4 regions of the Pseudalkalibacillus sp. Hm43 genome follow, and region 3 is predicted to be linked to each of the others. Evidence: predicted binding sites of a transcription regulator. Region 3 holds the regulator's gene; each other region holds the start of a gene.

Region 1 (7,981 bases), 550 kb from region 3:
CCCGACCGAAGCTGATTGGCGGCGAAAGAGCGGTCTATCCATCTAAAGAAGAACTCACATCCTGTTGATTTCAATAAGGAGGCCGATCCAGTGTGCTGGATCGGCTTTTTATATTGGTAGGAAGAGGGGTCGATTGAGTTATTCATCCCTATTAGAGAGGAAAACTGGATTGATAGTAATGAATAGAGGCTATTCATCCCTAACGGAGCGAAAAACAGGGTTGATGGTAATGAATAGATGCTAATCATCCCTATCGGAGCAAAAAACAGGAATGAAGGTAATGAATAAGAGCGCTATCCTGCCCCAAAGTGGAGTAAGCATAGCATTTCGGGAAGGATAGAGGACTTATCCTGCCCCAAAGTGAGGTAAGCACACATTTCGGGAAGGATAGAGGGCTGATCCTTCCCAAAATAGCGCTAGCCCTCAAGGCACTATAGCTAACTCTTTTGCCTTCCAACACCTTGAATCCTCTACTTAGTTTTAAAAATAAGAGTTTACCATTACAGGACTATTGTAATAATGATAAAATAGATTTGTTGTGAAATTTCGAAAAAATGCAGTTGAGGTCAGTAAAGGAGTGAAACCATGGAACAACTTAAGAAGCAAGATGCAGAACTATTCAATTCGATACAGGATGAACTAGGTCGTCAACGGAACAAGATAGAGTTGATTGCATCTGAAAACTTTGTCAGCCAGGCTGTCATGGAAGCACAAGGATCCGTCCTTACAAACAAGTATGCGGAAGGCTATCCAGGACGCCGTTACTATGGCGGATGTGAGTACGTCGATGTCGTGGAAAATCTGGCGAGAGATCGCGCGAAGAAATTGTTCGGAGCGGAACATGCGAACGTACAGCCACACTCAGGGGCTCAAGCGAACATGGGCGTCTATTTTACTGTGTTAGAACCGGGAGACACTGTGCTTGGGATGAACCTTTCACACGGGGGACACCTGACACACGGAAGTCCGGTCAACTTCAGCGGTAAACTATATAACTTTGTCGAGTATGGTGTAGATGAGAAAGACCATACGATTCAATACGATGATGTCCTTGCGTTGGCACGCGAACACCAGCCGAAGCTGATCGTAGCTGGAGCTAGTGCATATCCAAGAGAGATTGATTTTAAAAAGTTCCGCGAAATCGCAGATGAAGTCGGCGCATACTTGATGGTTGATATGGCGCATATTGCTGGATTGGTCGCGACTGGTCTCCATCCGAGCCCGGTTCCGTATGCAGACTTCGTTACGTCTACGACTCATAAAACGTTGCGCGGACCTCGTGGCGGATTGATCCTCTGTAAGGAAGAGTTCGCGAAGAAAATCGACAAGTCGATCTTCCCTGGAATTCAGGGCGGTCCATTGATGCATGTCATTGCAGCGAAAGCAGTAGCGTTCGGTGAAGCGTTGCAAGAGGACTTCAAAGACTACTCCAAGAACATCATAGACAACGCACGCGTACTTGGTGAAGCATTAAAAGAAGAAGGGCTGTCACTTGTATCGGGTGGTACTGACAATCACTTATTGCTCGTGGATGTCCGTGGTATGAATGTAACAGGTAAAGTTGCCGAACACCTTCTAGATGAAGTCGGTATTACAACAAACAAAAACACGATTCCTTTCGATCCGGAAAGCCCGTTCGTCACGAGTGGACTACGACTTGGAACGGCAGCTGTGACGACAAGAGGATTCACGCAAGAAGATATGAAGGAAATTGCATCCATCATTGCACTCGTCCTCCGCAACCCGGAAGACGAAGCCAAGCAACAAGAAGCAGCACAACGTGTGGAAAAATTATCCTCAAAATATGAGCTCTACGTATAGAACCCTATATTAATAGGAAAGGCGACCCGCAAAGGTCGCCTCTTTTATTTGAATGAAAGTGCAGTACCTGGCACCGACTCGGACGCCTTGGGGCACAAGGGATTTCAATCGGTGCCAGGCACCAAATACAAACCCTTACGGCACAAGGGTTACAAAATGGTACCTGGTACAGTTGAGTACTGCAGAGGTACTGCAGATCATTTTGGGCAGTTATCACTTTGGTACTGTTTTTGGCTTCTCCTGTTATTTCCTGCTGATTCGTGTTGAACTTCACACCTTTTTTCTGTACAATTTTCGAGAGGCAAAAAACCTGCTAAGTTCGTATTCTTTCAGGTTTTAAGACAAGTTACAAACCTCATAAACTTTTTGAAGGAGAGATGATGAATGAGTAAAGTACACGTTCTGGAACACCCGCTGATCCAACATAAGATTACATACATTCGTGATGTATCGACAGGGACGAAAGAATTCCGTGAGCTTGTCGATGAAGTGGCAGCATTGATGGCATTCGAAATCACCCGAGAATTACCACTCCAAGAAGTAACGGTCCAAACACCGGTTTCGGAAGCAAAAGCATATACAATTGCGGGTAAGAAGCTTGGATTGGTACCGATCCTTCGTGCAGGACTAGGAATGGTCGACGGGATCCTGAAGCTGATTCCAGCGGCAAAGGTAGGGCACGTCGGATTATATCGCGACCCTGAAACTCTCCAACCGGTCGAGTATTATGTGAAGCTTCCAAGTGATGTTGAAGAACGTGAACTCATCGTAATCGATCCGATGCTTGCAACAGGCGGTTCTGCAGTGGCAGCAATCGAGTCACTGAAAAAGCGTGGCGCACAGAATATCAAGCTCATGTGTCTGATCGCAGCTCCTGAAGGCGTCAAAATGGTCCAAGAGGCACATCCTGATGTTGACATCTATCTCGGAGCGCTTGATGAATACCTGAACGAAAAGGGGTACATCGTACCAGGTTTAGGTGATGCAGGAGACCGTTTGTTCGGTACGAAATAAACGTTGAAAACATAAAGCCAAAAGGTTCAAAAAGTTTTCAAATCTTACCATAGAAATTGCCTGTAACGCAATTGACATGTACTAGTGGCTATAGTATTCTTACAAAGGATGTATGATAAGGTTTTCATACGCATCATATAAAGCTTTTTCGCTACATCCGAATCTCGTAAAATACTCCACAAAATAATCAGGAATTGACTCACCTGATGACCTCAAAATCAAGTCCAAAGAAAAGGGGTGCGGCAAATGCGCACTGATAAACGATCACCCTTTCATTCAATGGCTCTCATGTCTGGAATCCTCTCGCAACTCGTCGGTACCATTCTGGTCGGCATTTTCGGAGGCATGTGGTTGGATCGTACCTTTGACACAGCACCGTTTCTTATGATCATCGGACTGTTTCTTGGCTTGGCAGCAGGAGTTTACGGGACCATCAAGTTAATTCAGCGATTTTTTGGAGAAGAAGGCGAACAATGACCGAAAACCTCTCAACTTACAACAATGCGTTCCGTCGATACATAAAATACGGACTATACTTAGCTTCGATTTTCGTACTAGGTTGGGGGTTCACAAGCTACAAAACAGTCTTTCTCGGACTGTTGTTGGGAATTGCTGTGAGCATTCTGAACGTATGGTCGATGCATCGCAAGATCGACCGCGTCGGACAAGCTGTCGTTGAAGGCACGAAGGTTCGGACGATGGGCTCCTTATCCAGGTTGATGACCGCCGGGCTTGCCGTTCTGGTCGCGACCCGATTTCCTGAATACTTTGACTTGATTTCCGTAGTCGTAGGTTTACTCATGATATATCTCATCATGTTGATAGATTTTTACTTTGCATCAAAACGAAACTGAACTTTGGGGAAGAGAGGTGAAAGAATTGGAACACGAAGCGCCACATCTTGAACTATTAGGTTTAACTTTTAACCCATCGAACATCCTGATGATTACGATTGCTTCTGTAATTGTGTTCATCATTGCCGTACTCGGCTCACGTAGTTTGCAAATGCGTCCATCTGGTATGCAGAACTTCATGGAATGGCTGATCGATTTTGTAAAAGGAATCATCAACAGCACCATGGACTGGAAGACTGGAGGTCGATTCTTGACACTAGGTTTGACGATTATCATGTACATATTCGTCTCGAACATGTTAGGACTTCCGTTTGCAATCGCGATCGATCATGAGCTTTGGTGGAAATCACCAACAGCTGATCCAACCATCACATTGACACTCGCTGTAATGGTAGTCGTATTGACTCACTTCTACGCGATCAAAGTGAAAGGAACTAAATCATACGGTAGTGAATTCTTCAAACCGATGAAATTTATGTTCCCTTTGAAAATCATTGAGGAATTCGCCAACACGTTGACACTAGGTCTTCGACTTTACGGTAACATTTATGCCGGTGAAGTATTGCTAGCCTTGTTAGCAGGAGCTGGTACTGCAGGAATTTTTGCAGGGGTCTTATCCTTCCTACCGATGATGGTGTGGCAAGGATTCAGTATCTTTGTCGGTGTCATCCAGGCATTCATTTTTACAATGCTGACAATGGTTTACATGGCACATAAAGTCAGTGATGAACACTAGAGCTCACAAAGCTCTACAGTAAAAGGTTCAATTTTAACTCTGTGTACAACCCCATAATGGGAAGAAATTATAAAATAATACAATTCCAAGGAGGAAATTTAAATGAATTTAATCGCAGCTGCAATTGCAGTAGGTCTAGCGGCAATTGGTGCCGGTGTAGGTAACGGTCTTATCGTAGGACGTACAGTTGAAGGAATCGCTCGTCAACCAGAATTGCGTGGTACGCTTCAAACAACAATGTTCATCGGTATCGCACTAGTTGAGGCACTTCCAATCATCGGTGTCGTTATCGCGTTCATCGTACTTGGTGGTTAATAACGAGTAACGATTCTACCGAAGTTTTCATAATGGCGAAGTCTGTGTGAGACCTCGCCATTCCTTATGTATGACCAATGAAGGGAGGAACCGCTGTGCATTTCTTGAATCCTGACAATCTTGTTTTGGGTGCGGGTGCCGGTGTTAATACAGGAGATATCCTGTTCCAGTTACTAGCGTTCATCGTTTTACTTTTCTTACTGCGTAAATATGCATGGGGTCCATTGATGGGCATCATGAAAAAGCGTGAAGAGCATATCTCTAACGAAATAAACGAAGCTGAAAAAAGCCGAAAAGAAGCTCAGTCATACTTAGATGAGCAGACTGCGGCTTTGAAAGAAGCACGTAAAGAAGCACAAGCATTGATCGAAGCAGCTAAGAAGCAAGGTGAGCAACAAGGTGAGGACATCCTTCGCGCTGCTCGTGAAGAAGCAAACCGCATGAAGGAATCTGCACTTTCTGAAATCGACCGTGAAAAAGAGCAAGCTGTACAAACGTTGCGTAATGAAGTTGCAACACTTTCTGTACAAATTGCTTCTAAGGTAATCACCAAGGAATTGGATGAGCAAGCTCAACAGAAACTTGTGAATGATTATCTTAAAGAGGTAGGCGAAGGTCGATGAGCAAGGACACAGAATCTGTAGCAAAGCGATACGCAGCAGCTCTATTTGATGTTGTAAAAGAGAAAGGCTCTCTTGATCAAGTCGAAAAAGAGCTTCGCAGCGTTCAATCCATCATCGAAGAGAATGAGAAGTTACTCACCATCTTGAACCATCCGAAAATCTCTGCCGAAGACAAGAAAAGCTTGCTTTCGAAGGTGATCGGATCTGAAGTTTCTGAACCTGTTCACAATACGATTTTATTGATGGTAGACCGTAAACGCGAAGCAATGATTCCGAATATGGTCGACCAATACATCTTACTGGCGAATGAAGAGCGCGGCATTGCAGATGCTACGGTCTACTCCGTCCGCCTTCTTACTGAAGAAGAGCAACAGGAGATCTCCAGAACATTCTCTGAACGTATCAACGTCAAAGAACTTCGCGTCGAAAACGTAATCGATCAAGACTTGATCGGTGGGATCAAAGTCAAAATCGGTAACCGTATCTTCGACGGAAGTGTTAGTGGTAAGTTGAACCGAATTCAACGTCAATTAGTCTCCGAGTGAGACGAGTACGATAGGGGTGAAATTCATGAGCATAAAAGCGGAAGAAATTAGTTCGCTAATTAAACAACAAATTGAAAACTATTCTTCTGAAATAGAAGTAAGTGATGTCGGTACTGTCATCCAAGTCGGTGACGGAATCGCACGTGTCCATGGATTAGACAATGTCATGGCTGGTGAGCTCGTTGAATTCTCCAACGGTGTAATGGGTATGGCCCAAAACCTTGAGGAAAACAACGTCGGTATCATCATCCTTGGACCTTATGTCGATATCCGTGAAGGCGATGAAGTGAAGCGTACAGGCCGTATCATGGAGGTACCTGTAGGTGAAGAACTTCTAGGACGTGTCGTTAACTCTCTTGGACAACCAGTTGATGGTAAGGGTGCAATTGAGACTTCCAAAACTCGTCCAATCGAAAGTCCGGCACCAGGTGTTATGGATCGTAAATCCGTACACGAGCCGCTTCAAACAGGAATCAAGGCGATCGACTCCCTTATTCCGATCGGTCGTGGTCAGCGTGAGTTGATCATCGGAGACCGTCAAACAGGTAAAACAGCAATCGCAATCGACACGATCTTGAACCAAAAAGACGAAGATATGATTTGTATCTACGTTGCAATCGGTCAGAAAGAATCAACGGTTGCAGGTGTTGTTGAAACACTACGTGAGCACGGAGCACTTGATTACACAATCGTCGTAACAGCGAGTGCGTCCCAACCAGCTCCACTTCTTTACCTTGCTCCATATGCTGGGGTAACAATGGGTGAAGAATTCATGTACAACGGTAAGCACGTATTGTTGATCTATGATGATCTTTCTAAACAAGCGGCTGCATACCGTGAACTGTCACTACTACTTCGTCGTCCTCCAGGTCGTGAAGCATTCCCAGGGGATGTCTTCTACCTACACTCTCGCTTACTAGAGCGTGCAGCGAAGTTGAGTGATGCGAAAGGCGGAGGTTCACTTACTGCCCTTCCATTCATCGAAACACAAGCGGGTGACGTTTCGGCTTATATCCCGACAAACGTTATCTCGATTACAGACGGACAGATCTTCTTGCAATCCGATCTCTTCTTCTCCGGTGTACGTCCAGCGGTAAACGCAGGTCTATCCGTATCCCGTGTTGGAGGATCCGCACAAATCAAAGCGATGAAGAAAGTATCCGGTACGCTACGTCTTGACTTGGCATCTTACCGTGAGCTAGAAGCATTCGCACAATTTGGATCTGACCTTGATAAAGCGACTCAAGCGAAATTGAACCGTGGTGCTCGTACGGTTGAAGTATTGAAGCAAGGCCTTCACAAGCCACTTGCTGTTGAAAAGCAGGTTGCCAGCCTTTATGCGTTGACGCGCGGCTTCTTAGACGATATTCCAGTTGAAGATATCACACGTTTCGAAGCAGAATACCATACTTGGTTAGATCATAACCGTAAGGAATTGCTTGCTGGAATCCGTGAAACTGGAAACCTTCCTGAAGAAGACGACTTCAATAACGCAATCAACGAATTCAAGAAAACGTTCGTTGTATCTGAGTAATTTTTAGATCAACCGACGCTTTCAAACGGATCATAATGGGACGGACACCATTTCGTCCCCTTTATAAAGGTGGTGAAACGAGTGGCATCGTTACGTGATATAAAAACGCGTATTAATTCTACGAAAAAGACGAAACAAATTACGAAAGCGATGGAGATGGTTTCAGCTGCGAAATTGAACCAGGCTGAAAACAATGCGAAATCCTTCGTACCTTACATGGATAAAATCCAAGAGGTCGTATCTGGTATTGCAAGTGGCAGCTCAAATGCCCGTCACCCAATGCTTCAATCTCGACCTGTCAAAAAGACTGGATACCTCGTCATCACTTCAGACCGAGGCCTAGCCGGTCCATACAACAGTAACGTCCTTCGTCACGTGTTCCGTACGATCAAAGAACGACATAAGTCGACTGATGAGTATACGATCATCGTCGTCGGTAAAGTCGGACTCAGCTTCTTCAAAAACCGCAACATGCCTGTCCTTGACAGCATTGTAGGAATTGATGACCAACCTGAATTTGCGGAAATCAAATCCATTGC
Region 2 (7,981 bases), 1.1 Mb from region 3:
CAATGCACATGGAATGTCTGCAGATGATGTGTGCCAACAAATCGATCAACGTTTCCAACAATCATAATCCATAATGAAAGGGATAGCCCGAGGCTATCCCTTCTTTTATCAATCGTCTTTCTTGACCCAGTTGTCGTTCTCATTTTTGGTGTACTTTTCTTTTACCGCACTCCAAGCGACCTTGTGTGCTGTCTTTTCTTGATCATATTGCTCGCTTGCTGAGTTGAAGGCTTCTTTATAGATTTCTTGAGCGTGTTTTGGCAAGTTGTCCTTTACCTGGTCAGGCAGTTCACTTTTCTTATCGTATGGCATAAAAAAGTACCCTCCTTTTTGATAAGAAGGGTACCCGGAATGACGGTCAGATAAACTTAGCCGTTGTTTTCCGTCTTGTTGATATACACTTGATGAGGGAATGGGATTTCAATTCCGTTTGCATCAAGCGCTTGTTTCATCGCTTTACGTAGTTCACGTTCAACCGCCCACTGCATGTTCGTCTTCGCTTGTGCAATGACACGGATTACGACATCAGAAGCTCCAAGCTCTTGAACACCAACGACATTTGGTCCATCTACGATGTTTTCATTCGTTTCCGCAACTCGATCACAAGCCTCTTGTAGGACCTCAATCGCTTTATCGATATCATCATCATAAGAAATACCGATATCCACTAAAGCTCTCATATTACCTCTCGTGTGGTTACTGATTGTGCTGATTTCACGATTTGGAACAAAGTGTAATGTACCATCGAATCCACGGATATGGGTTGTACGCAAACCTGTTTCTTCAACGATTCCACCCATACCTGCTGCTGTTACATAATCACCTACATCCAATTGTTTCTCCAGTAAGATGAAAAATCCAGTCACGACGTCACTTACGAGTCCTTGTGCACCGAATCCGATCGCTAATCCTACAATACCTGCAGCGGCAATCAGACCAGCAATATCAATTCCGAACGTACCTAGAACGACTACTACGAGTATAAAGATCAGTACATAAGAAAAAATGCTCTTTGTCAGACTTCTAAGTGTGTGTGCCCGACCTGCTGTCATATCTTTTCTGTTTTCTAATTTTTCAAATGATGTACGAATCAGTCGATTTCCTATGCTTTTTACAATGGCGAAAATAATCAGGATGACAATCAGTTTAATGGAGGTGATCCCGATATTTTTCAGTATTCCTGCCCAATCAATGTTCGCAATAATATCTGTCAATCTGCTTCAACTCCTTGATTCATGATGATAGGCTAGTACCACTATAACCAATTAAAGTGGTTAATCGCAATTGATATGGTCTTCTATAAGTATATCCTTTGAGTTAAGAGATGAAACAAGGTAGAATGGACGATGGACAGGGGCTTTCCTGATTAAAATAAGAAGAAATTGGGAATAGTAATCTTGTCTTAAAAGCTATATTAAACTAATTCTCACTTAATATTGACTATTAAGAAAGGATTAACTATAATTATAGCTGTAGAAAAAATGGAGTTAAGAAAGGGGATGTGACAGGTAGGACAACCCCACCTGTACGAACCTTTTTTAATAAAATCTTTCATCTTTCAGGAGGTTTTACACAATGGCAGAACGTATGGTAGCAAAACAAGCACCGCGCTTTGAAATGGATGCAGTACTTCCAAACAAAGAATTCGGTAAAGTAAGCCTTGAAGAAAACATGAAAAACGACAAGTGGACAGTTCTTTTCTTCTATCCAATGGACTTCACTTTCGTTTGCCCGACTGAAATTACGGCACTAAGCGACCGTTACGACGAGTTTGAAGATCTTGATGCTGAAGTGATTGGTGTATCTACTGATACAATTCACACTCACCTGGCTTGGATCAACACAAACCGTGATGACAATGGTCTTGGACAATTGAAATATCCACTAGCAGCAGATACGAACCACAAAGTTTCTGATGACTATGGTGTTCTAATTGAAGAAGAAGGTGTAGCACTTCGTGGACTATTCATCATCAGCCCAGAAGGCGAGCTCATGTACTCTGTTGTGAACCACAACAACATCGGACGTGACGTTGATGAAACGCTACGTGTACTACAAGCTCTTCAAACTGGCGGACTTTGCCCTGCAAACTGGAAGCCAGGTCAAGAAACTTTGTAATTTAAGCCTGAAAGAGAGGCTGACTTCTAAGTCAGTCTCTTTTTTTACGGCATATAATATTCGGAATATTCATACGTATTGTAGATGCACACTTGAAACAAGGGATTTCCCAGTTCAATCTAAAACCTGATCCATCAATTTAAGCAAAATTATGGTTATTTATTTCGGATTCCGTTATATTATTTATATTATGACTTTTTAAACAATACATAAAAGGCAGGTGTGTAATTTGGATACGTTTAAGCGGTTGAAAGAGTTTTATTGGCCTTATCGAAAGTACTTCCTTTTATCCGTATTTTCGTTATTGTTTGTATCCGGAATAACCGTCGTATATCCGATGTTGTTACAATTCACGATCGACGAAGTCATCCTGAAAGAACAATATAGGTGGATCCCATATTTGGCCATCGGTTTCATTTTCATCATGATGATCAAAGGGACAGCTACCTTCTTTCATCAATATCTTGGTGATTTGTTCGGGGTTACGGCGGTATATAAGTTAAGGCAAGCTTTATATAAGAAGCTCCAATACTTACCGTTTCGATACTATGACAATGCGAAGACCGGAGACCTGATGTCACGCTTGACGGCGGATGTTGAGGGGTTTCGGTTCTTTTTATCCTTCGGATTCGCACAAATCATCAACTTCCTGTTGTTGGTTTCGTTCAGTTTAGCGGTCATGTTCTATTACTCCATTCCGTTGGCATTGGTGACCTTAGGAATGCTTCCTTTCCTGGCTATTGCCGTCTACCGGTTCGATAAACGAGTGCATCCCGCATTCCGGGGTATCCGTAAATCGATGGGACGATTGAATACGAAAGTGCAGGAAAACGTAAGTGGAATCAACACGATCAAATCATTGTCCCGTGAAGATTTCGAAATTGGTAAGTTCGTAAATAACAATAAGGATTATCGAGATAACTACTTGAACACGTCAGACATTTGGGCAAAGTACTTCCCACTCATGGAACTGATCGGGAACCTTTGTGTCGTGTTCCTTCTATCTTATGGAGGTTTCCTCGTATTCAATGGTGATCTACAACCAGGTGAGCTCGTTGCGTTCTTCAGTCTTGTCTGGTACATCATCTGGCCGATCATGATGCTCGGATTCGTCATCAATACGTTCTCCCAATCAAAAGCATCAGGTGAACGTCTGTTAGAAATATTGGATGAACCTGAAGACATTCAAGACGTCGAGAACCCTTTGGACATCAAACGGATGAATGGAGATGTCGAATTCAAAAATGTAACGCACAAATATGCAAGTGAAGATGAAGAAGCTTTGAAAAATGTTTCATTCAAAGCTCCGAAAGGAACGACAATCGGTCTCCTAGGTGCAACGGGAGCAGGTAAAACGACGATTACCCAGTTGATCTCTCGCTTCTATGAACCGAAAGAAGGTTCAATCCTCATTGATGGAAGAGACATCAAGGAATATTCGATCAAATCTCTTCGGAAGAATGTCGGAGTCGTGCTCCAAGAAACATTCTTGTTCTCTTCTACCATAAGGGACAACATCGCTTATGGAGATGCTGATATTGAGATTGAAAGAGTTGTCGATGCTGCAAAACGTGCGCAAGCACATGAGTTCATCATGGAGCTGCCAGACGGTTATGACACCGTTCTCGGAGAGCGTGGAATGGGATTGTCCGGTGGACAGAAGCAGAGAATTGCCATCGCAAGAGCGATTCTTTCTGATCCAAGTATCCTCATCCTGGACGATGCAACCAGTGCTGTTGATATGGAAACCGAATTCAAGATTCAAAAAGCTTTCCAGGAAGTGATGAAGGACCGCACAACATTCATCATCGCTCATCGTATTTCGTCGCTCAAACATGCGGATGAAATCTTGGTGCTTGAAGAAGGTAAGGTCGCCCAGAGAGGGAAGCATGAACAACTGATTGAACAGGATGGCATGTACCGACGCGTCTATGACATCCAGTATAAAGATAAAGAAGTCATTAAACAAAGACAAACAGGTTAAAAATGGGGGTGAAACAAGTTGAGTTCGAATACGAATAAACGATTTCATTATTCTCAAGACCAGGCGATTGAAAAACAGTTCAATTGGCAGCAAATGCTCCGCCTATTCGGATATATGAAGCCTTACCAATCCAATCTGCTTCCGAAAGCAATCATAACGATGCTCATTACAACAGGGGTAAGATTGGTCATTCCGATTTTCATCGGGGTTCTTTTGTTCGACCATGCAATCAAAGACAAGGATGAAACGTTACTGATCCAACTGATCATCGGGATTTCTGCTTTATATATCCTTTCCTGGATTGCAAACTCATTCCGGATCAAGTGGACGAATCAGCTCGGACAATACATCATCTACGACATCCGTCAGGGTCTGTTCAAACACATCCAACGATTGTCCCATCGGTTCTTCGATCAGCGATCGGGCGGTTCGATCCTGGTGAGGATCATCAATGATGTCAACTCGTTGCAGGAACTGTTTACGAACGGGGTCATCAATCTTTTGATGGACTTCCTTCTGCTCGTCGGGATTATCATCATCATGTTCGTGTTGAGTCCGCAATTGACGCTGGCCATCATGATCATCCTGCCGATCATGTTTTTCATATCAACAAGACTTCGAAGAAATATTCGTCGTTCCTGGCAGACGGTCCGGATTAAACAAGCAAAAATGAATTCCCATTTAAACGAGAGTATTCAGGGGATCCGTGTTACCCAATCCTATACACAGGAAAAGGAGAACATGGGATTCTTCAAAGGTGTGAATGGGGAAACGTTTGAAAGCTGGAAGGATGCAACGAAGAAGAGTGCCGTCTTCCGTCCGTTCGTCGAAATGTCCAATGCAATCGGAACGGCTATCTTGATCTGGTTTGGTGTGTATTTGATTCAAAACGGGATGGATTACGGCGTTTTCGTAACATTCGCTTTCTATCTCGGCATGTTCTGGGAACCGATTTCACGTATGGGTCAAGTGTATAACCAGCTGTTGGTTGCAATGGCTTCTAGTGAACGGATCTTCGAATTTTTAGATGAAAAACCAAATGTTTCTGAACGTGAAAATGCCATTACATTCAAAGAAATCGATGGTAAGATTGAATTCAAAGATGTGGAATTTGCGTATGATGAGAAACGTAAAGCATTGAATGGCATCAATCTCACGATAGGTGCTGGTGAAACGGTCGCTCTCGTCGGTCATACGGGATCAGGTAAAACAACGATCGCCAACCTGATCAGCAGGTTCTATGATCCGACGAAAGGTGCTGTCGAGATTGATGGGACCGATCTTAAAGACGTGAAGCTGGATAGTTTACGGCAAAAAGTCAGCGTCGTTCTTCAAGACACATTCATTTTTTCCGGCACGATCATGGAAAATATCCGGTTCGGTCGTCCAGATGCAACAGATGAAGAAGTCATTAAAGCGGCTGAGGCCGTTGGTGCAAGTGCATTCATTGAAAAGCTGGATAATCAATACGAAACCGAAGTTGAAGAACGAGGTAATGTGTTGTCGGTTGGTGAAAGACAGTTGATTTCATTTGCGAGAGCATTGCTTGCAGATCCAAGAATTCTCATTTTGGATGAAGCGACTGCAAGTATTGATACCGAGACAGAGTTGAAAATCCAGAACGCTCTACAAACACTTCTTAAAGGTCGAACAGCGATCATCATCGCACATCGACTATCTACAATTCGGGAATCAGACAACATTTTTGTTCTCGATCATGGTACCCTCATTGAACAAGGGAACCATGACGAATTGATGAAACAAAAAGGTGAATACTACGATCTGATCGTTTCCCAGTTCAGAATGTTGGACGCCATGTAATACAGAAGAGAGTGGAAGCCTGTGTCCAGCAGGTTCCACTCTTTTTAAATCTGACAATATGCTCAATACTTCACAAACTCACTGGTACTTGATACGATATAGGTGGAATGAATTGTGAGATTCATCACAATATCTTCACTGAATCGTAAGAGTATAAATGTACTACTCGTCTCGTATCGTTTTCAGGAGTTCCGATTTAGGGTAAAGAATTATGACTTGTACGGAATGGATACTATGCAGAGAAAAGCGGGGGATTTTAGATGCCAGAACTCGATAGTGCTATGCTGAGTCGTTTATTGACCAGTATGACGTTAGGTTTTCATATCATATTCGCAACCCTGGGGGTGGGAGTGCCGTTATTGATCAGCGGGGCTGAGTGGATCGGAATCCGCCGGAATGATGAGCATTACCGTTTGCTTGCCCGACGTTGGACGAGGGGGTTCGTCGTCACAGTAGCAGTCGGCGTTGTGACGGGGACCTGTATCGGACTACAATTATCCTTGTTGTGGCCAAGCTTCATGGAAGTAGCAGGGCAAGTGATCGGTCTTCCACTCTTTCTTGAGACGTTTGCGTTCTTTTTTGAAGCGATTTTCCTAGGAATCTACCTATACACATGGGATCGATTCAAAAATCCATATTATCACTGGTTGATTTCCGTTCCCGTCGTCATCGGGTCGACTTTATCGGCATTTTTCATCTCAACAGTCAATGCGTTCATGAACTCACCAAAGGGGTTCAAGCTTGAGGACGGTCAAATTACTGAAATCCAGCCCCTCGTTGCAATGTTTAATCCGGCAACACCTACAAAGGCTTCACATGTCATCTCTTCTGCCTATTTGACTTCCGCTTTCGTTCTGGCTGCCTTGACAGCCTTTCTGATTTTGAAAAAAGGGCCAAGCGCTTATTATAAAAAAGCCCTGCATTTCACAATGGTGACGGCATTCGTATTTGCGATTTCGACGGCAGTCATCGGGGACTTCTCAGGTAAATATCTGGCAGAATATCAACCTGAAAAACTAGCTGCAGCAGAGTGGCATTTTGAAACTGAAAAGGGGGCAGATTTGATTGTCGGTGGTGTACTTGATGAAAACAATGAAGTGAAATACGGTCTTCGGCTGCCGAATTTTCTCAGTATACTCGCTCACGGTAATCCGAATGCGGAAGTGATCGGTTTGGAGGAATTTCCTGAAGATGAAAGGGCACCGCTCTTCATCCATTATCTTTTCGACGCAATGGTCGGAATCGGTATGTTTCTCGCAGCTTTATCCACTGTGTATCTCATTTTGAGTAAATGGAAGAAGGCATGGAGTCTATCTAAGTTGTTTTTATGGGCAATCGTCATTTCAGGTCCATTAGCCATGCTGGCCATTGAATTTGGTTGGATCTTCTCAGAAGTGGGGCGACAACCGTGGATCTTGTGGCATGTGATGGAAACGAAGGATGGTGCGACCACCAGTGAACATGTAGGATCCATGTTCATCCTATTCTTTGCACTTTATGTCGTGCTCGGTTGGATCTGTACGACTGTACTATTGAAAATGTTTAGGAACAATCCAGTGGAAACCGAATTTGAACAAATGGATCGGTAAGGAGGGTTATGATGGAAATACAGCTGATCGGAATCACTGTTTTATGGATTTTCTTGTACGGGTATCTGATTGTTGCATCGATTGACTTCGGAGCAGGATTTTTTGCCTATTACGGGACGATTACGAAGAAAGACCATATCATCAATAACATCATCAGTCGGTATTTATCTCCGGTTTGGGAAGTGACGAATGTATTCTTCGTGTTCTTCTTTGTCGGTTTAGTAGGATTCTTTCCGAGTACAGCTTATTATTACGGAACGGCTTTGCTAGTCCCGGGCAGTATCGCTCTAGTGCTTCTTGCCATACGTGGTTCTTTCTATGCTTTCGGTAATTATGGGGCGAAGGAGAGTCATTTGTATACTTTCCTATATGGTGCTACAGGCTTATTGATTCCCGCGTCCTTGTCTACCGCTCTAACGATTTCTGAAGGTGGTTTCATAACGGTCGAAAACGACTCGGTAGTGTTTCT
Region 3 (7,981 bases):
ACTGATACCCCAAAAAATCTTATCTATCCTTAACTAATTCGAAGTATATTGACAAATTCCTTGTTAATTTGAAATATTCACTCACATTGTAACAAAATGGCAAGTGGATTGATACTTTGAATGCTTCGTTGGTAGAGAATTTAAGTATTGGATACATATATATTTGTAAAAACATCTCAGGTTCACAATTAAAGAGGTTGTTGGTTGTCGATTATTCACTCACATTTTGTAGATATTTCTCAGGAAATTGTTATGATTTGTAGATTGATGCATCAGGATTTTCTACTTCTCTGATTGTATCGCCTGGCGATACGCCGAAACAAAAAAGAACCGACCATTTGTTTTGATCAGCTCATAAAATAGATTTATTTCTTGAATATGGAGAGTAAACCACTCCATTTTCCTTTAGGTCTATGTTGTATCGCTTCTTCCAATCTTTTATTAAAATCATTCTGTTCGCGCCATTCTTTGATTTGTTCTTCTCTCATGCTCTTCATTTCATTTTGTAATTGCTCACTTCTATGTTGTTCTTGCTGCAGCAATTCTTCATAATGTTCTTTCTCTTGTTGTATCAACGTTTCGTACTGCGCCTTTTGTTGCTTGGTCAAATTCTCGATTTTCACATTCGTTTTCTGTGCAGCATTTCCAATACTCGAACTGATCGCATGATGATCCTGCTGAAGGCGGGATACAGTTGTTTTCAGTTGGGCCATATCGCTTTTCAGTTGTACATTCATCTCACGTGTAGCAGCGAGTTCATTCACAACTACCCTTAAGACGTCTTTCAATTGATTCGGATCGTATGGTAAGCTTTCAACATTTTCATATGTATCGGGTAGCGATATATCAGTTTCATCGGGGACTTTCAATCTTTCTCTTTGTTGCTCCACAAGGTCTTTTGCTGTATCGTCAAGGGGCTTTTCCGTATCGCGTAACGCTATAAGCGCACCAACATCACTTTGTACAAAGATACGTCGATCGCCATCTTTCAAAAATTCATAACCGTTCCGCTCCAGGATCTGCCCATATTTACGTACAGTAGGAGTGGCAATTCCCACTTCTTCTGCTACTTCTTTGGTAGAGAATGCTCGTTCATTCGGTTGTATATCGCGTCGCATATCGGGCCTCCTTTACTATTAAATATGATGGTTTTCGACATGAATTGCAACATATATCGGCAAGCGATACATAATTGTAATATCGCATAAAAAAAGACTACTTCCTCAACAGGAAGTAGTCTTTTAAGGGTGTGGCGCATGAATTACATCATGCCGCCCATTCCACCCATTCCGCCCATGCCGCCCATGTCAGGCATGCCACCGCCGCCGTTGTTTTCTTCCGGCTTATCTGCGATGACTGCTTCTGTTGTAAGAAGCATTGCTGATACGGATGCAGCGTTTTGTAGTGCAGAACGCGTTACTTTTGTAGGGTCAACGATACCAGCGTCGATCATGTTCACCCATTCTCCAGTAAGTGCGTTGAATCCAATTCCAAGGTCTTCACCTTTCAAGCGCTCAACAACAACAGATCCTTCAAGACCAGCGTTGTGTGCGATTTGACGGATTGGCTCTTCTAGTGCACGAAGAACGATTTTCACACCTGTTTCTTCGTCTCCAGCAGTTTCAATCGCTTTAACAGCTTTCAGGACGTTTACAAGTGCAGTTCCACCACCAGAAACGATTCCTTCTTCAACTGCTGCACGAGTTGAGTTCAATGCGTCTTCGATACGTAGCTTACGTTCTTTCAATTCAGTTTCAGTTGCTGCACCGACTTTGATGACAGCTACTCCACCAGCAAGCTTCGCAAGACGCTCTTGTAATTTTTCTTTATCGAATTCAGAAGTTGTTTCTTCTAATTGAGCACGAAGTGTGTTTACACGAGAAGCGATTTTCTCAGTGTCTCCAGCACCTTCAACGATTGTCGTGTTTTCTTTCGTAACGACAACTTTAGAAGCTGTACCTAGTTGACCGATGTTTGCAGATTTAAGATCAAGACCGAGGTCTTCTGTGATCACTTCTGCACCAGTCAATGTTGCGATGTCTTCAAGCATCGCTTTACGACGGTCACCGAATCCAGGAGCTTTGACAGCAACTGCATTGAATGTTCCGCGAAGTTTGTTCACAACGAGTGTTGCAAGAGCTTCACCTTCAACATCTTCAGCGATAATTAGGATCGGCTTACCTTGTTGTACCACTTGCTCAAGGACAGGAAGAACTTCTTGGATGTTGGAGATCTTCTTGTCAGTTACAAGGATATAAGGATTCTCAAGGACTGCTTCCATTTTGTCAGAGTCAGAAACCATGTAAGGAGAAGCATATCCGCGGTCGAATTGCATTCCTTCAACGACTTCTAGCTCTGTAGCGAATCCTTTAGATTCTTCGATTGTGATAACGCCGTCGTTTCCAACGCGCTCCATCGCTTCAGCAATCAATTGACCGACTTCATTGTCACCAGAAGAGATTGCAGCAACTTGTGCAATTGAGTCGCGTCCTTCGATTGGCTTAGAAATTTTCTTAAGTTCTTCAACTGCAGCAGCAGTCGCTTTTTCGATACCTTTACGGATGACCATCGGGTTTGCACCAGATGTTACGTTCTTCAAACCTTCACGGATCATCGCTTGTGCAAGGACTGTCGCTGTAGTCGTACCGTCACCAGCAACGTCATTCGTCTTGCTTGCAACTTCGGATACAAGCTTTGCACCCATGTTTTCGAATGCATCTTCAAGTTCGATTTCTTTTGCGATTGTTACACCATCATTCGTGATTAGAGGTGAACCGAATTTCTTCTCAAGAACCACGTTACGTCCTTTTGGTCCAAGAGTTACTTTTACAGCATCTGCAAGAGCGTCCACACCACGAAGCATGGAGCGACGTGCGTTTTCACTAAACTTGATATCTTTAGCCATTGTTTAAAGAACCTCCTTGATTGGTTGTATGTAGGGAAAGACTTCCCTTTCAATTTTTAACTGTTAAAAAGAGAATCTCGGATGGATTAGCCTACGATTGCTAGTACATCAGATTCGCGTAAGATTAAGTATTCTTTACCTTGATATTTCACTTCAGTACCAGCGTATTTTGAATAGATAACTGTGTCGCCTTCAGATACTTCAAGTGCAACTTTTTCTCCGTTATCCGTTACTCGACCTGCACCTACTGCAACGATTTTTCCTTCTTGCGGCTTTTCCTTCGCAGAGTCTGGAAGTACGATTCCGCTAGCGGTTTTTTCTTCGCTTTCAACAAGCTCAATGACAATACGATCACCTAACGGCTTTAACAAGTGAAACACCCTCCTCAAGGATTTTGATTTTAATTATTAGCACTCTAAATAGGTGAGTGCTAATTCCATTTATAATATTAATCAACTTTCATTTTTTTTGCAAGAGATAACCTGAAAATTTTTGTTAGGTTTCTGTAAAGAAAAGCGCGAAGTCATAAGAAAGGTATTATTGGCAATAGTATGTTAAAATGGGGCATTGAATCTGTCACGAAAGAGGAGAACAGTTTGAATAAACGTTATGGATGGGTACTCATCACTTATATATTGATCTTACTTTCCGGGGTCATTGGCGGACCTATTCTGATCGGTCTCGATGTCCCTCGTGAAAAGATCCCTGGGCTTTGGAACGTAATCAGTTTTTCAATCGGAATCGTGATCATCTTTCTGATTTTACTGCCGGAATGGCGGAACCGGGAGGATCGTGAGGAACGCGCTAGTGTTCCTGCAACGATCGGCTGGTCGATCCTAGGTATTCCGATCGTTTTCACAGCACAGATTGTAGCTGCTACGATTGAGATGCAATTTTTAGGCGTCGAACCAGGTTCAAAAAATACAGAAATGATCGTCGAGCTGACGTTGTCAGTGCCACTTCTGATTCTTGTGGTTTCTGTCTTCGGTCCTATATTGGAAGAAATCGTGTTTCGGAAGGTAATCTTTGGTACACTCTATAAGCGAACGAACTTCTTCATTGCTGCACTAATCAGTTCACTTGTGTTCGCTGTCGTCCACCGTGACTTCAGCCACATTCTGGTGTATGCGGCGATGGGCTTCACACTCAGCTTCCTGTATGTGAAAACAAAACGATTGATTGTACCAATTATTGCTCATGTGGCTGTCAATACGACGGTCATGCTCGTCCAGGTCGTCTTTCGAGACGAGATCATGAAACTTGAAAAACAACTAGAGAACATGCAATTCATTATTGGAGGCTGATTATGAGATTTTCACCAACCTTCTGGATATTTGCCTATTTGATACTAGGCGTGATCTTTACGTACTTGGCCATCTTTTATGCACGAGAAGACGGCGTCTGGTCGTTCTGGCCGATCCTGAACATGGCACTCGCTGCCTATGACTTCTTCAACGCATACCGAATGTTCGAGTTACGTAAAAAAATAAAGCAGATGAAGAAAAAGGATTGATCCTCGGGGGTCAATCCTTTTGTTATGGCTTTAAGGGACAGTAAGTGCCTCTTACTGTCCTTCATTTCGGGTTTCTGCTGTTTTTGAGGACAGCAAACGACTCTTTCTATCCCTCATTTTGCGTTTCTGCTGCTTTTGAGGACAGAAAGCACCTCTTTCTATCCTTCATTTCGGGTTTCTGCTGTTTTGGAGGACAGCAAACGACTCTTTCTATCCCTCATTTTGCGTTTCTGCTGCTTTTGAGGACAGAAAGCACCTCTTTCTATCCCTCATTTCGGGTTTCTGCTGTTTTGGAGGACAGTAAGCACCTCTTTCTATCCTTCATTTCGGGTTTCTGCCACTTTTGAGGACAGAAAGCCCCTCTAAACTGAAAAAAGCGGCCAGTTCGGCCGCTTTCACATTATATTTATTCTTCTTCTGACTGTTCTGCTTCTTCCGCTGTTTGCTGTGATTTCTTGTAAGCGAAACCTGCTATAAAGATGCTGACTTCATAAAGGATGATCAACGGTACGGTCACCATCATGTGCGAAATCAGTTCCGGTGGTGTGATCAACCCTGCAAGCACGAGCAATACGAAATAGGAATACTTTCGAATTTTACGTAAAAAGTCGGGTGTCACGAGTCCGAGTCTCGTCAAGAACATGATGACGACAGGGAACTGGAACAGGATTCCGAATGGCAATGTCAGACGGAAAAGGAAATGGAAATATTCATTGATTCCATACTCTTCTTCTACTCCAAGCAGATCGGACAGTCCGTTCATAAAGTCGATGACGAATGGAAATAGAATGAAGTAAGAAAACGAAAGTCCGCCTACAAACAAGATGAAGGTAAGCGGGATGTACATCAACGTCACCTTACGCTCTTTCTCATAAAGGCCTGGACTGATGAACGCCCAAAGCTGGTAGAGCGCGACGGGTGAAGTAATCAATATGCCTATCAGAAAAGCAAAATCCAGAAATACACGCAGAGGGTCGGTCAGATTGAATACGTTCAACTCTAAGCCTGCAGCCTCTGGTGTCTGCTTCAAATACTGAATCAATGGCATTGCTAGGAAGAATCCGGCGATGAACGCCGCTATGAATACAAGTATGACGATGAATATCCTTTTTCGTAGTTCTTCAATATGTTTCTGAAGTGTCATTTGTTGATTCGTCATACAAAACTACCTTCCTAACTAGTCTTCATCTCTGTTCTTCTTGTCATCTTTTTTCTTATCTGTATCGTCGTCATCCACAAGCCCTTTCGTTGCGGTCTTGAATTCACGCAATGTCTTTCCTGCTGCTTTTCCAAGCTCAGGCAGCTTTTTCGGACCGAAGATCAATAGTGCGACGACTCCGATGATAATCCAACTTCCTGGACCAAGCATATTGGTCACCTCCTCAAGTATCTTTCTCAGATCATTTATCCAACGGGTAATTTTTCAAAAAGTAGATCAATGATTGGAGTTCTACAGCTAAATCAATATGATGAATTCGGACATTGTCTGGTACGTTCAAGCGGGCGGGGGTGAAATTCAGAATCCCGTTCACACCGATTTCGACCAGCTCATCCGCTACCGTTTGGGCGGTTTGAGCAGGAACGGTCAAAATCGCGACCGACATGTCCTTCGTAACGTGTTTCTTCAAATCTCCCAAATGATGGATCGGTACTCCACTGATCGTGGTACCGACTTTACTCTCGTCTACATCGAATGCTAACTCGATTCGAGTGTTGTCGTTCTTCAAAAAGTTATAATTCAGAAGGGCTGTCCCTAAATTCCCTACACCGATCAGCATCACTTTCGTCACTTCATCCTGATCGAGTGTCTTTCGGAAAAAGGTGAGCAGATAATTGACATTGTAGCCATATCCCTTCTTCCCTAGTGCTCCGAAATAGGAAAAGTCTCTGCGGATCGTCGCAGAATCAACCTTGACCGCTTCACTTAGCTCGGAAGAAGAAACACGCAGCTTCCCTGATGAGGATAAGTTTTTTAGAAATCGATAATACAACGGCAACCTTTTTGCGGTCGCTTGAGGTATTTTTTGATCATCAACGCTCATTAGGTTCCTCCAATCAGTAGAACACTACTCGTTTTCGTACAGGTAATCTCCGCTTTTCCCACCCGTTTTTTCCAATAGATAGGTCGGGCCGATCACCATTCCTTTATCAATCGCTTTACACATATCGTATACGGTTAAGCCGACGGCAGATGCAGCTGTCAATGCTTCCATTTCAACTCCGGTATTCCCCTTCGTCTTCACGGTCACATCAATCAACAATTCATAATCTCCCTCTGTTATCCAGTCAAAAGAGATATCTACCGATTTCAGTGGCAATGGATGACACATGGGTACGATATCGGGCGTCTTTTTCGCAGCCATGATCCCAGCGACCTGGGCAACCGATAAGACATCACCCTTTTTCACATGGTTTCCTTGAATCGCTTCATAAATCTCTTCGGAAACTTTGACGCTGCTTCTCACGCGAGCCGTCCTTACCGTTTCCTCTTTTTCAGAGATGTCCACCATCCTGGCGCGACCTTGTTCGTTAAAATGCGTGAAATCGCCCATTCAATCACCACCTAAAAGAGACTATACACCATTTTTATCAAAAAGTAAGGCATGATTGCAGTAAAAATATCACAAATCGTTGAAAATTGTAGAGTTGCCTGAGCTTTCCATCATAAGCTACACTAATAGTAACTGTGTTTCCATGGTGTTATGAGGGTTTCGGCAGGTTCATTCAATGCCAGCACGCTGTAACCACCATGTATGAAAGAGGTGTAACAACATGATCGTCATGCAAGCCCAAGACATAACCAAATATTATGGTGCTGACCTTATTTTATCGAATATTAAACTTGAAGTACAATCGCGGGATAGAATTGCCCTAGTCGGACGGAACGGAGCTGGAAAATCGACGTTGCTGAAAATCGTCAGCGGACAGCTATCCTACGATTCTGGCGCTGTCATGAAGCCGAATGAAATCGAAATCGGATATCTTGCGCAAGATGCAGGCTTAGAATCTGACAATACGATTTGGGAAGAGATGATTAAGGTTTTCGACCATCTCCACCAAATGGAAGAACAAATCCGTGCGCTCGAAACGAAAATGGGACAAGAGCACGTTTTGAATGATGAGACCGTATATGCGAAGGTGCTATCTGAATATGATGCACTTCAGCAGAAGTTCCAGCTGAAAGGCGGATATCAGTACGAGAATGACATCCGATCGATCCTTCATGGGTTCCGTTTTTACGAAGAGGATTATGGGAAGCCGATCTCTTCCCTCAGTGGTGGACAAAAGACACGACTAGCTCTTGTGAAACTTCTACTGACGAAGCCGGACCTATTAATCTTGGACGAGCCTACGAACCACCTGGACATCGAGACCCTCGATTGGCTGGAAAGTTACTTGCAATCCTACCCGGGTGCATTATTAATTGTCTCCCACGACCGGTACTTCTTAGACAAGGTGGCCACACAAGTTTATGAGATTTCGATGACGAAGAGTAAGAAGTACCTCGGAAACTACAGTAAGTACCTTGAGGCCAAAGCAGAGCAATACGAGCAAGATTTGAA
Region 4 (7,981 bases), 720 kb from region 3:
TCCCAAATGCGGAATCTCTTGCTTTCTTTGTGTGCTATTCTTTTATCCCATATCCCATACAAGTACGAGCAGTGTACCGAAGACGGTGAACAGGGCGATGATGACGCCGTAGTAGACGTTCGCGTAAATCGCGCCTTTATCTTCTGTTTCACCGGCGTGCATGAACACGACGAGCTGTAGGCCCGCTTGAAGGAACGCCGTGATCAGAAGGACCGTCATTGCGACTGCATACGACATGTCGAAGAAATAGACGCCCATCGCGACTGCCGTCAGTACCAATGAGAAGACAAATCCCATGATCTGTTTACGAGGAAAGAGTTCGCTCATATTACAACATTCCTTTCAAATAGATGAAACTGAAAATGAAGATCCAAACAACGTCCAAGAAGTGCCAGTACAGTGAGAAGATGAACGACTTGTTACCTGTTTCAGGCGTCAAGCCACGCTTCTTCACTTGCATCATGATGTAGAGACCCCAGAACAATCCGACAGTTACGTGCGCTCCGTGTGTTCCAAGTGTCGTGAGCAAGATCGACGTGAACGCACTCGTTTGGATGCCTGCTCCTTCATGTGCGTACGTAAAGAATTCGAAAATCTCTACGCCTAAGAATCCAAGCCCGAGGGCGAGCGTAATTCCGAAGAACCACAGCATCGCCTTCTGGCGACCGAGACGCATCGCATGAATTCCCAGTCCGATTGTAAAACTACTTGTCAAAAGCAAGAACGTTTCAATGAGAACCGGCGTGATCACGAAAATCTCAGCCCCACCCGGACCATTCCCTGTGCGGTTTTCTAGTGTGAAATACGTCGCGAATAGCGTCGCAAACAACATGATTTCCGCACCTAGGAACATCCAGAATCCGAAGATCTTCAATCTATTTTCTTCTGTACTATATTCTAACGGCAGCGAGTGATCGATTTTCATAATTAAGCACCTCGCATTTCTGATTCTGTGTCTTCGATTTCTTCCACAGAAATGTAATGACCGTGATCGATTTCAAATGAACGCATTGTCATGAAGACGAAGATTGCGATCGTTGCAATGATCGCCGGAATCCATAAGCTGAAGATGAGCGCGAAGCCCCATACAAAGAATACACAGCTCATGATGAACGGTATACCACTGTTGTTCGGCATGTGAATCTTCTTATACTCGCCTTTAAACAGCTCATGCCCCTTCTTCTTCGCATCCCAAAGTGCTTCGCTGGATGCGACTTCCGGTGTAACTGCAAAGTTATAGTGTGGTACTGGTGTGTGCGTCGCCCACTCAAGTGTACGCGCATTCCACGGGTCAGCACCGATATCACGTGAAGCATAACGGACACTGTGATAGATGTTGTACACAATCAGTACGAATCCGACTGCCATGATCGCAGCTCCGATAAAGGAAACCATGTTCATCGGACCAAATCCAGTAGACTCAGAATACGTGTACATACGGCGTGCTTGACCGTCCAAGCCTGTGATATACATCGGGATGAACGCGAGTATGAATCCAATCGATAGCAACCATGCCGTCCACTTTCCTATTCTTTCGTTCAGCATGAAGCCGAACATCTTCGGCCAGTAGTACGTGAGTCCAGCAAGCATCGCGAATACGACACCAGGGATGATCACGTTATGGAAGTGAGCGACCAGGAACATCGTATTGTGATACTGATAGTCCGCCGCTGACATTGCAAGCATGACCCCTGTCACTCCACCAAGTGTGAAGAGCGGGATGAATAGGATCGAATACAGCATCGGTGATGTGAACTCGATTTTACCCTTCCATAGTGTCAGCAACCAGTTGAAGATCTTGACTCCTGTCGGAACCGCAATCGCCATCGTCGTGATGGAGAAGATGCTGTTCGCGAATGCGCCTTGACCCATTGTGAAAAAGTGGTGGGCCCATACGACGAAGGATAGGAGTGAAATCAAGACCATTGATCCGACCATCGACTTGTATCCGTATAAATTACGACGTGCAAACGTCGAGATAATTTCACTGTAAAGTCCGAATGCCGGCAGAATCAGGATATACACTTCAGGATGTCCCCAAACCCAGAACAGGTTCGCCCAAAGCATCGCCATTCCGCCGTTATCGAGCGTAAAGAACTGTGTTCCGAATAGGAGGTCCATCGTTCCGAATGCGAGAGCAACCGTCAATACCGGGAATGCGAAGATGATGATGACACTTGTGATCAGGATTGACCATGTGAACATCGGCATCTTCATAAGCGTCATGCCTGGTGCTCTCATTTTCAAAATGGTCGTCAGGAAGTTGATCCCGGTCAAGAGTGTACCGATTCCGGCAATCTGGATCGCTATCATATAGTAGTGCGAACCGACCGACTCGCCATCAGCGAGCGGGAAGTACGATGTCCACCCTGCGTCCGGTGATCCACCGACCATGAATGAGATATTGAACAGCATCGCACCCATGAAGAACAGCCAGAAGCTGAGTGCATTCAATCGTGGGAACGCAACGTCACGCGCCCCGATTTGAAGCGGTACGACAAAGTTCATGAAGAATATGATAAAAGGCATCGCCATGAACAGGATCATGACAACCCCGTGCGTTGTAAAAATTTCGTTATAGTGCTGCGCATCCAGAATCTCGTTCTCAGGTACAGCGAGCTGGGCACGCATCATGATCGCGTCGACGCCACCTCGGAACAGCATCAAGAGTGCCGAGATGAGATACATGATCCCGATTCGCTTATGGTCAACAGTCGTCAACCATTCGCGCCAAAGGTATCCCCACTTTTTGAAGTAAGTAAGCCCTGCGAGGACGGCAACCAACGTAAGTGCGGCTGCGACCATGGAAGCGTAAATCGCGAAACTCGGATGTGGTATGGCAAATCGTTCAAAGAATTCCATACGATTTGACTCCTTTCAAGATATCTATAATCGGTAAAACCCGTTCATTTACTCGTGGTGTTTATGATCGTTGCTTTCGCTTCCCTTTTTAGAGGAAGCGTGATGGTCATGGCCATCTTTCTTTTCGTCTTCCTTGTGCATATCGTGTTCTTCGTACTTGTCACCTTCGTGGTGATGTTCCGGTGCCGGTTCGTATTGTTGCTGTGTTCCGGTGAACGTCATGCGTCCAAGGTGACCTGGCTCAAGCAGTTCCTCAAATTTCTCTTCAGTCAGAGGATCCGCGTTGTCTTTGACTTCTTTTACCCATTCGTCGAACTCTTGTTGAGACATCGCCGTTACGTCGAACGTGTTCTCGGCGAACCCTTTACCAGAGAAGTTGGCGTTCCGTCCCATGAAGTCGCCTTCTACGTCAGCCGCGAGATGCAGCGTTGTGACATGGGCGTTCATCGCGTATTTCTGTCCTCCAAGCTGAGGAATCCAGAAACTCGTGATCGGTCCGTGTGAGTAGAGTCGGAATTCTAGCGGACGATCGGTCGGAACGTATAAGTAGTTGACTGTTTCAATGTCTTGCTCCGGATAACTGAAATGCCACTTCCAGTCAGAGGAAGATGCATAAACGACCAATGGTTCTTTGTCTTCGTATCCTTGTGGTGCCGATTCAACGATATAGTTACTCTGAACAGAAACGACGGACAGGATGGCTACGATGATGACCGGAATCCCGACGAGAATCCCTTCCACCCATGGGTTCCCCTCGATGTGTGGTGGTTCATAGTCATCCGGCTGCTTGGATGCCCGATATTTGACGAGCATAATCACAAGCCACACCAGTACGGCAATCACAATACCTGCCATCATGATCATTGTAAAAATGATGTCACTCGCTAACCGTTCCGCTTGCGGTCCTTTCGGATCGAGCACAGTCAGCTGTTCACACCCCGTCAGGACGGAGAGCACAAACATCATGAGCGCAAACAAACCCAACTTGAGTTTCATACACGTTCCCCTCTTTCTCCTTGCTAAAATCTATGAAAATCACTATCATCTAAAGTTCTTGACCCTAATATATCAGGTTTTTCGGCGGACTTTGTGAAGTTTTGAACGTTGTCACTAAATCGCAAAAAACTTTTGACAAACCTTTGTCAGTTGTCTGAAAACAGTCACAATCTGGACAAAAATGTAGGACGGATCCCCGTGGGACCGTCCTTTCCTAATGGATTTATTGAAAATGAGGGACGGTTCTTTTGTGAACCGTCCTTTTCCTTATGGGGTTTTGTAGTAAGAATGAACCGATTTACAAGACGAGTGCTCGTTTTTACAAGACCGAAGCTGATTTTTCTAAAACAAGCCGTCATTTTTCTAAAACCACCAGTGATTTTTCTAAAACCAACACCAAGTTTTACATAACAAAGCCCCATATTGTCATTACACACTCAAAAAGCTGCGCAAAAGGTCCATTTTCACAGACTTTCTAGGCAGCTTTTTTACATAATGAAGCGATTGGAGATCTTTTTCAGTTAAAAGTGCACCTTTTTCCAACTGGGAGTCGTCTGTTTTGTAAAGAGATTATGCGGAGTGATTGTATGATTGAGTATTCGAATTGGGAGTCCGCGACAAATGAGGAGATCCTCCAGCTGTTGATGGAGGATTACGGGACCGATGCAATGCACGTCGCTTTTTCCTATGTAAAAGATTACGCCACAGCTGAAGACCTTGCTCAGGAAGCCTTCATCAAGGTGTATCAAAGCCTGCATCAATTCAAAGGGAATTCGAGCATCAAAACATGGGTGCTGAAAATAACGATCAACCACTGCAAGGATTATTTGAGGAGCTGGCATTACCGAACTGTAAAACTAGCAAAAGATGCGCAGCAGATTTTCGGCATCCAAAAGTCAACGGATCAAATCGTCTTGAAAAACTCGATGCAAGAACAGGTCACAAACCACGTGTTGGCATTACCATTAAAGTACAGAGAGGTCATTTTCCTCTATTTTTACGAAGAGTTGAATGTTCCGGAAATCAGTGACTTACTGAATGTGAATCCAAACACGATCAAATCCAGGCTACTTAGGGCTAAAAAAATTCTCAAAGATCAACTCGGGAGTGATTTCAATGCTTAATAAACATCTTAAGCAACTTCGCCCACATTTAAAAGAAACGAAGTTCAAAGACTTTACCTTTGACGAGCAACATCAAGAAAAGGTCTTTCATGGGATACGGGAAAACAAAGGCGTTCACTCGAAACGAAGTTATTGGAACTTCGGATTAAGCATCGCAGTTTCGTTGTCTTTGCTTTTCGGAATCGTATACTTTGGTGCCAGTCAAATGGATTTCTTTAATGGGTATAACGTGGCACATGAAGGAAAAGAGGTGAATTGGGAAGCTCGACAAGACTATAAAGAAGACGGCAAGCTTTTATTGTCTGTTTATCCTGACCCAGCACTTACAGCAGGTAAACCATACGGGTATCTCTTTCATTTCACCGAACCCTTCAAAACCTATGAAGGTAAGGAGCTAACGATCAATGCTTACCATAAAGAAACTGGTGAAAAGTTGATGGTGGTGCCTCCAACTACAATCACGAATCCTTCATCAGGGTATCCAAGCTTAGAACGTTACACCCCGACATTTGAGGTTCCAGAAGGCGGCTTATGGAGATACGAAGTCCTTTTAAATGGAGAATTTTATGCCGATGTGATTATTAGGGTTTCCTACGGGGATACGAAGAAAGAGGAATAGGGTCATCATGAGGAAATAGATGATGACCCTTAAGACCATTATGGAGCTGGTGGAATACTTTGTGGAAAACAGAAGAAGTTTTCGGGATCGTATTTCGCCTTCACTCTTCTTAAACGTTCGAAGTTCGAGGCGTAATACTCTTCTCCGAAGTTTTTAATATTCTGATCCGGTACGTTCACATAGGATCCTTTTACAAACGGTTGAAGTTGTTGACGGACTTTTTCAACGGAAGCAAGGTTCCTGGCTTCATCTTTCGGTTGATTCCAGCTCGCGTTCCATTCCGAATAAAATAACGGTTCACGCCAATAGAAGGCGGTCTTGTCTTTCGGTATTCGACGGATTTGCCCACCCCAATTCTCAAAAAAGAAATTGGCTTCTGTTCCAGTGGCTTCTTCAAGGTAATTTTTCATAATGGAAATCGGTTCTTCCGACCAAAGATCCAGTGACCAAACAGAGGAAAACTTCACACTCTGTGATGATTGTTCAGGGATTGGCTGAGGAGGATCTAAGTAATTGATCGCGTCAAGGTAGAACAAAGATTGTATATCGACTTGTGTTGGTGTTCCTGTTGTCGTTAAAGGTTCTAGTAATCTGACCGCCTCGGTTTTCGTTCCCAGGAAAATTCCATTAACGCGACAGAGCCCGTTGATTTTACTATATATCTCTAGATAGCAGCCTAATCGTTCGTCTACAAACGGAGCCCATCGTTGCCAGGTTCTAAATACCGATTCAAGCTGGTCCCATGGCCATACGATATTAAAAACAGTGGCGGTTTCCGGCGCACGAGGAACTCTGAATGTGTATTCCGTGTTATAACCGAAATTCCCTCCGCCACCACCCCTCGATGCCCAGAATAAATCTTCATTGTGGTGTGCATTCGCTGTAACGATTCTACCTTTCGCATCGACCATTTCAAGTCCGCGGAGGTTGTCACTGATCAGTCCGATCGACCTTGAGACCACTCCAAATCCCCCGCCCATCGTGATTCCACCGATCCCAACGGTTGGACTGTCGCCAAACGGGGCCATGAAACCATTCAAGGCTAATTCCTTTACAAGGGGACCGACAAGAATACCCGTTTGAACAGTTGCAAGTCCCTTCCTTTTGTCTATGGTCACTTTATTCATATCACTAACATCAATCACAAGCCCTCCCTTTACAACAGAGAGGTTCTTATCCAGCGCATGGCGACCACTTCTGACGCGTAATGGTACGTCATTCTCACGTGCCCATTTGATGCCATTACTTACATCCCTTGCGTTCTGGGCAAAAACAAAGACAAGAGGAAAGGTATCAACATAAGGATTCCAGTTCTTAATCGCTTCTTCATAACCGAGGTCTCCTTTATAGATGACCCGCCCGGTTAACTGTGTAGATCCCATATATTCAACTCCCACCAAACGTAATCTAGATAGTTAGTGTATGATGTGGGAGTTTATCCTGTTCGAAAGATATTAGGCTGTCAGTTGTCCACATTGTTGATGACAATATATTGGAGTTTCCTTGTTCTTATCTATTCTTCACAAGTGGATAGTACGAGTTCTCAATCAATTTAATCCCTGTAGTTTCATATCGCTTAAAAACACTGGTGCCATCCCAATCCCCATCTTTAACCATCACTTGTCTAAGACCTAACTCATTCAACAAATCGTCTTCTTTTCTCGTTATATAAGCAGTGAAATAATACTTTGACAGTTGTTCTAAAACCAATTTTTTATCTGGGTCATCTTTCTTGAGTTCTTCCATGATCTTTTTAAAATAGAGGTTCTTACATACGACGTGTTCACCTATAAAGGGTTCTTTCTTATTTTGTGAATATCGTTCTAACGCTTCAGGTGATACGTACTTATGTGCTTTTATACCTGTTCCCATTAGATCTATTCCGTACAATTCTTTTGCAGCCGATTTCATCGATCTGTATACAAAACCTTGGATGAAATTCATGTGAGTTTGAAAAATCTTAATAGATTCTTCGTCCATTAACTTGATCGCTTTGTAGTTCTGTATCAAGAGCTCTGTAGCTCTTTCATAGACTTTCTCTTCTTTTTCATTTAGTCGATGTATCATGTCATCCTCCGTCTTTGCCTATCTCTGCAATCTTCATAATGGAGTTCCAGTTGCGGGTGGTGGCAGCGACTTTCAGTTTCTTTTCAAGGAATGTGTTGGAGAAGACGGTCTTTTTGTAGCCTTGCCGACAAAGGACGTAGGCGGTCGTCCCCTGGAGTTTGAACTCGTCGATGTCACTTTCGGTCTCCTTCAGCTTCTGGATTCCTTCCCTACTCGGTTCTTCTGCTAAAAAGGAAACGTGCAGCTTTTCATCTTCTCTTAACGCATCGACATCAAACGGACACTTTTCCATCACCGCCTGCCATTCCTCTGC

The links. The regulator Rex, encoded in region 3, represses fermentation and respiration genes when NADH is low (regulators of the CRP and FNR family bind a similar motif). The targets are predictions, from matches to a motif close to TTGTGAAATATTTCACAA.
Region 1: ACXQIQ_RS14215 (AtpZ/AtpI family protein) is a predicted target of Rex. The motif match lies at 3,000-3,017, and genes of this name have one in related genera.
Region 2: ACXQIQ_RS05385 (cytochrome ubiquinol oxidase subunit I) is a predicted target of Rex. The motif match lies at 6,036-6,053, and genes of this name have one in related genera.
Region 4: qoxA (cytochrome aa3 quinol oxidase subunit II) is a predicted target of Rex. The motif match lies at 3,950-3,967, and genes of this name have one in related genera.

The regions. Positions count from the first base shown of each region.
Region 1 covers NZ_CM135129.1:2,693,427-2,701,407, forward strand. Annotated here, with positions in the region: gene ACXQIQ_RS14200 (TIGR01440 family protein) at 1-68, shown strand, start outside; gene ACXQIQ_RS14205 (serine hydroxymethyltransferase) at 586-1,821, shown strand; gene upp (uracil phosphoribosyltransferase) at 2,206-2,835, shown strand; gene ACXQIQ_RS14215 (AtpZ/AtpI family protein) at 3,082-3,312, shown strand; gene ACXQIQ_RS14220 (ATP synthase subunit I) at 3,309-3,689, shown strand; gene atpB (F0F1 ATP synthase subunit A) at 3,715-4,425, shown strand; gene atpE (F0F1 ATP synthase subunit C) at 4,528-4,740, shown strand; gene ACXQIQ_RS14235 (F0F1 ATP synthase subunit B) at 4,818-5,363, shown strand; gene ACXQIQ_RS14240 (F0F1 ATP synthase subunit delta) at 5,360-5,908, shown strand; gene atpA (F0F1 ATP synthase subunit alpha) at 5,934-7,442, shown strand; gene ACXQIQ_RS14250 (F0F1 ATP synthase subunit gamma) at 7,524-7,981, shown strand, end outside.
Region 2 covers NZ_CM135129.1:1,016,615-1,024,595, reverse strand. Annotated here, with positions in the region: gene ACXQIQ_RS05415 (YkuS family protein) at 1-67, shown strand, start outside; gene ACXQIQ_RS05410 (ChaB family protein) at 109-312, opposite strand; gene ACXQIQ_RS05405 (mechanosensitive ion channel family protein) at 369-1,214, opposite strand; gene ACXQIQ_RS05400 (peroxiredoxin) at 1,576-2,118, shown strand; gene ACXQIQ_RS05395 (ABC transporter ATP-binding protein) at 2,348-4,102, shown strand; gene ACXQIQ_RS05390 (ABC transporter ATP-binding protein) at 4,121-5,923, shown strand; gene ACXQIQ_RS05385 (cytochrome ubiquinol oxidase subunit I) at 6,184-7,512, shown strand; gene ACXQIQ_RS05380 (cytochrome d ubiquinol oxidase subunit II) at 7,524-7,981, shown strand, end outside.
Region 3 covers NZ_CM135129.1:2,141,710-2,149,690, forward strand. Annotated here, with positions in the region: gene ACXQIQ_RS11310 (hypothetical protein) at 366-1,118, opposite strand; gene groL (chaperonin GroEL) at 1,262-2,905, opposite strand; gene groES (co-chaperone GroES) at 2,992-3,276, opposite strand; gene ACXQIQ_RS11325 (CPBP family intramembrane glutamic endopeptidase) at 3,502-4,209, shown strand; gene ACXQIQ_RS11330 (DUF4305 domain-containing protein) at 4,212-4,418, shown strand; gene tatC (twin-arginine translocase subunit TatC) at 4,825-5,577, opposite strand; gene ACXQIQ_RS11340 (twin-arginine translocase TatA/TatE family subunit) at 5,596-5,787, opposite strand; gene ACXQIQ_RS11345 (redox-sensing transcriptional repressor Rex) at 5,819-6,460, opposite strand; gene moaC (cyclic pyranopterin monophosphate synthase MoaC) at 6,485-6,970, opposite strand; gene ACXQIQ_RS11355 (ABC-F family ATP-binding cassette domain-containing protein) at 7,191-7,981, shown strand, end outside.
Region 4 covers NZ_CM135129.1:1,419,255-1,427,235, forward strand. Annotated here, with positions in the region: gene qoxD (cytochrome aa3 quinol oxidase subunit IV) at 43-327, opposite strand; gene qoxC (cytochrome aa3 quinol oxidase subunit III) at 329-925, opposite strand; gene qoxB (cytochrome aa3 quinol oxidase subunit I) at 928-2,862, opposite strand; gene qoxA (cytochrome aa3 quinol oxidase subunit II) at 2,911-3,858, opposite strand; gene ACXQIQ_RS07630 (sigma-70 family RNA polymerase sigma factor) at 4,446-4,982, shown strand; gene ACXQIQ_RS07635 (hypothetical protein) at 4,975-5,601, shown strand; gene ACXQIQ_RS07640 (FAD-binding oxidoreductase) at 5,640-6,983, opposite strand; gene ACXQIQ_RS07645 (hypothetical protein) at 7,111-7,668, opposite strand; gene ACXQIQ_RS07650 (DUF1697 domain-containing protein) at 7,670-7,981, opposite strand, start outside.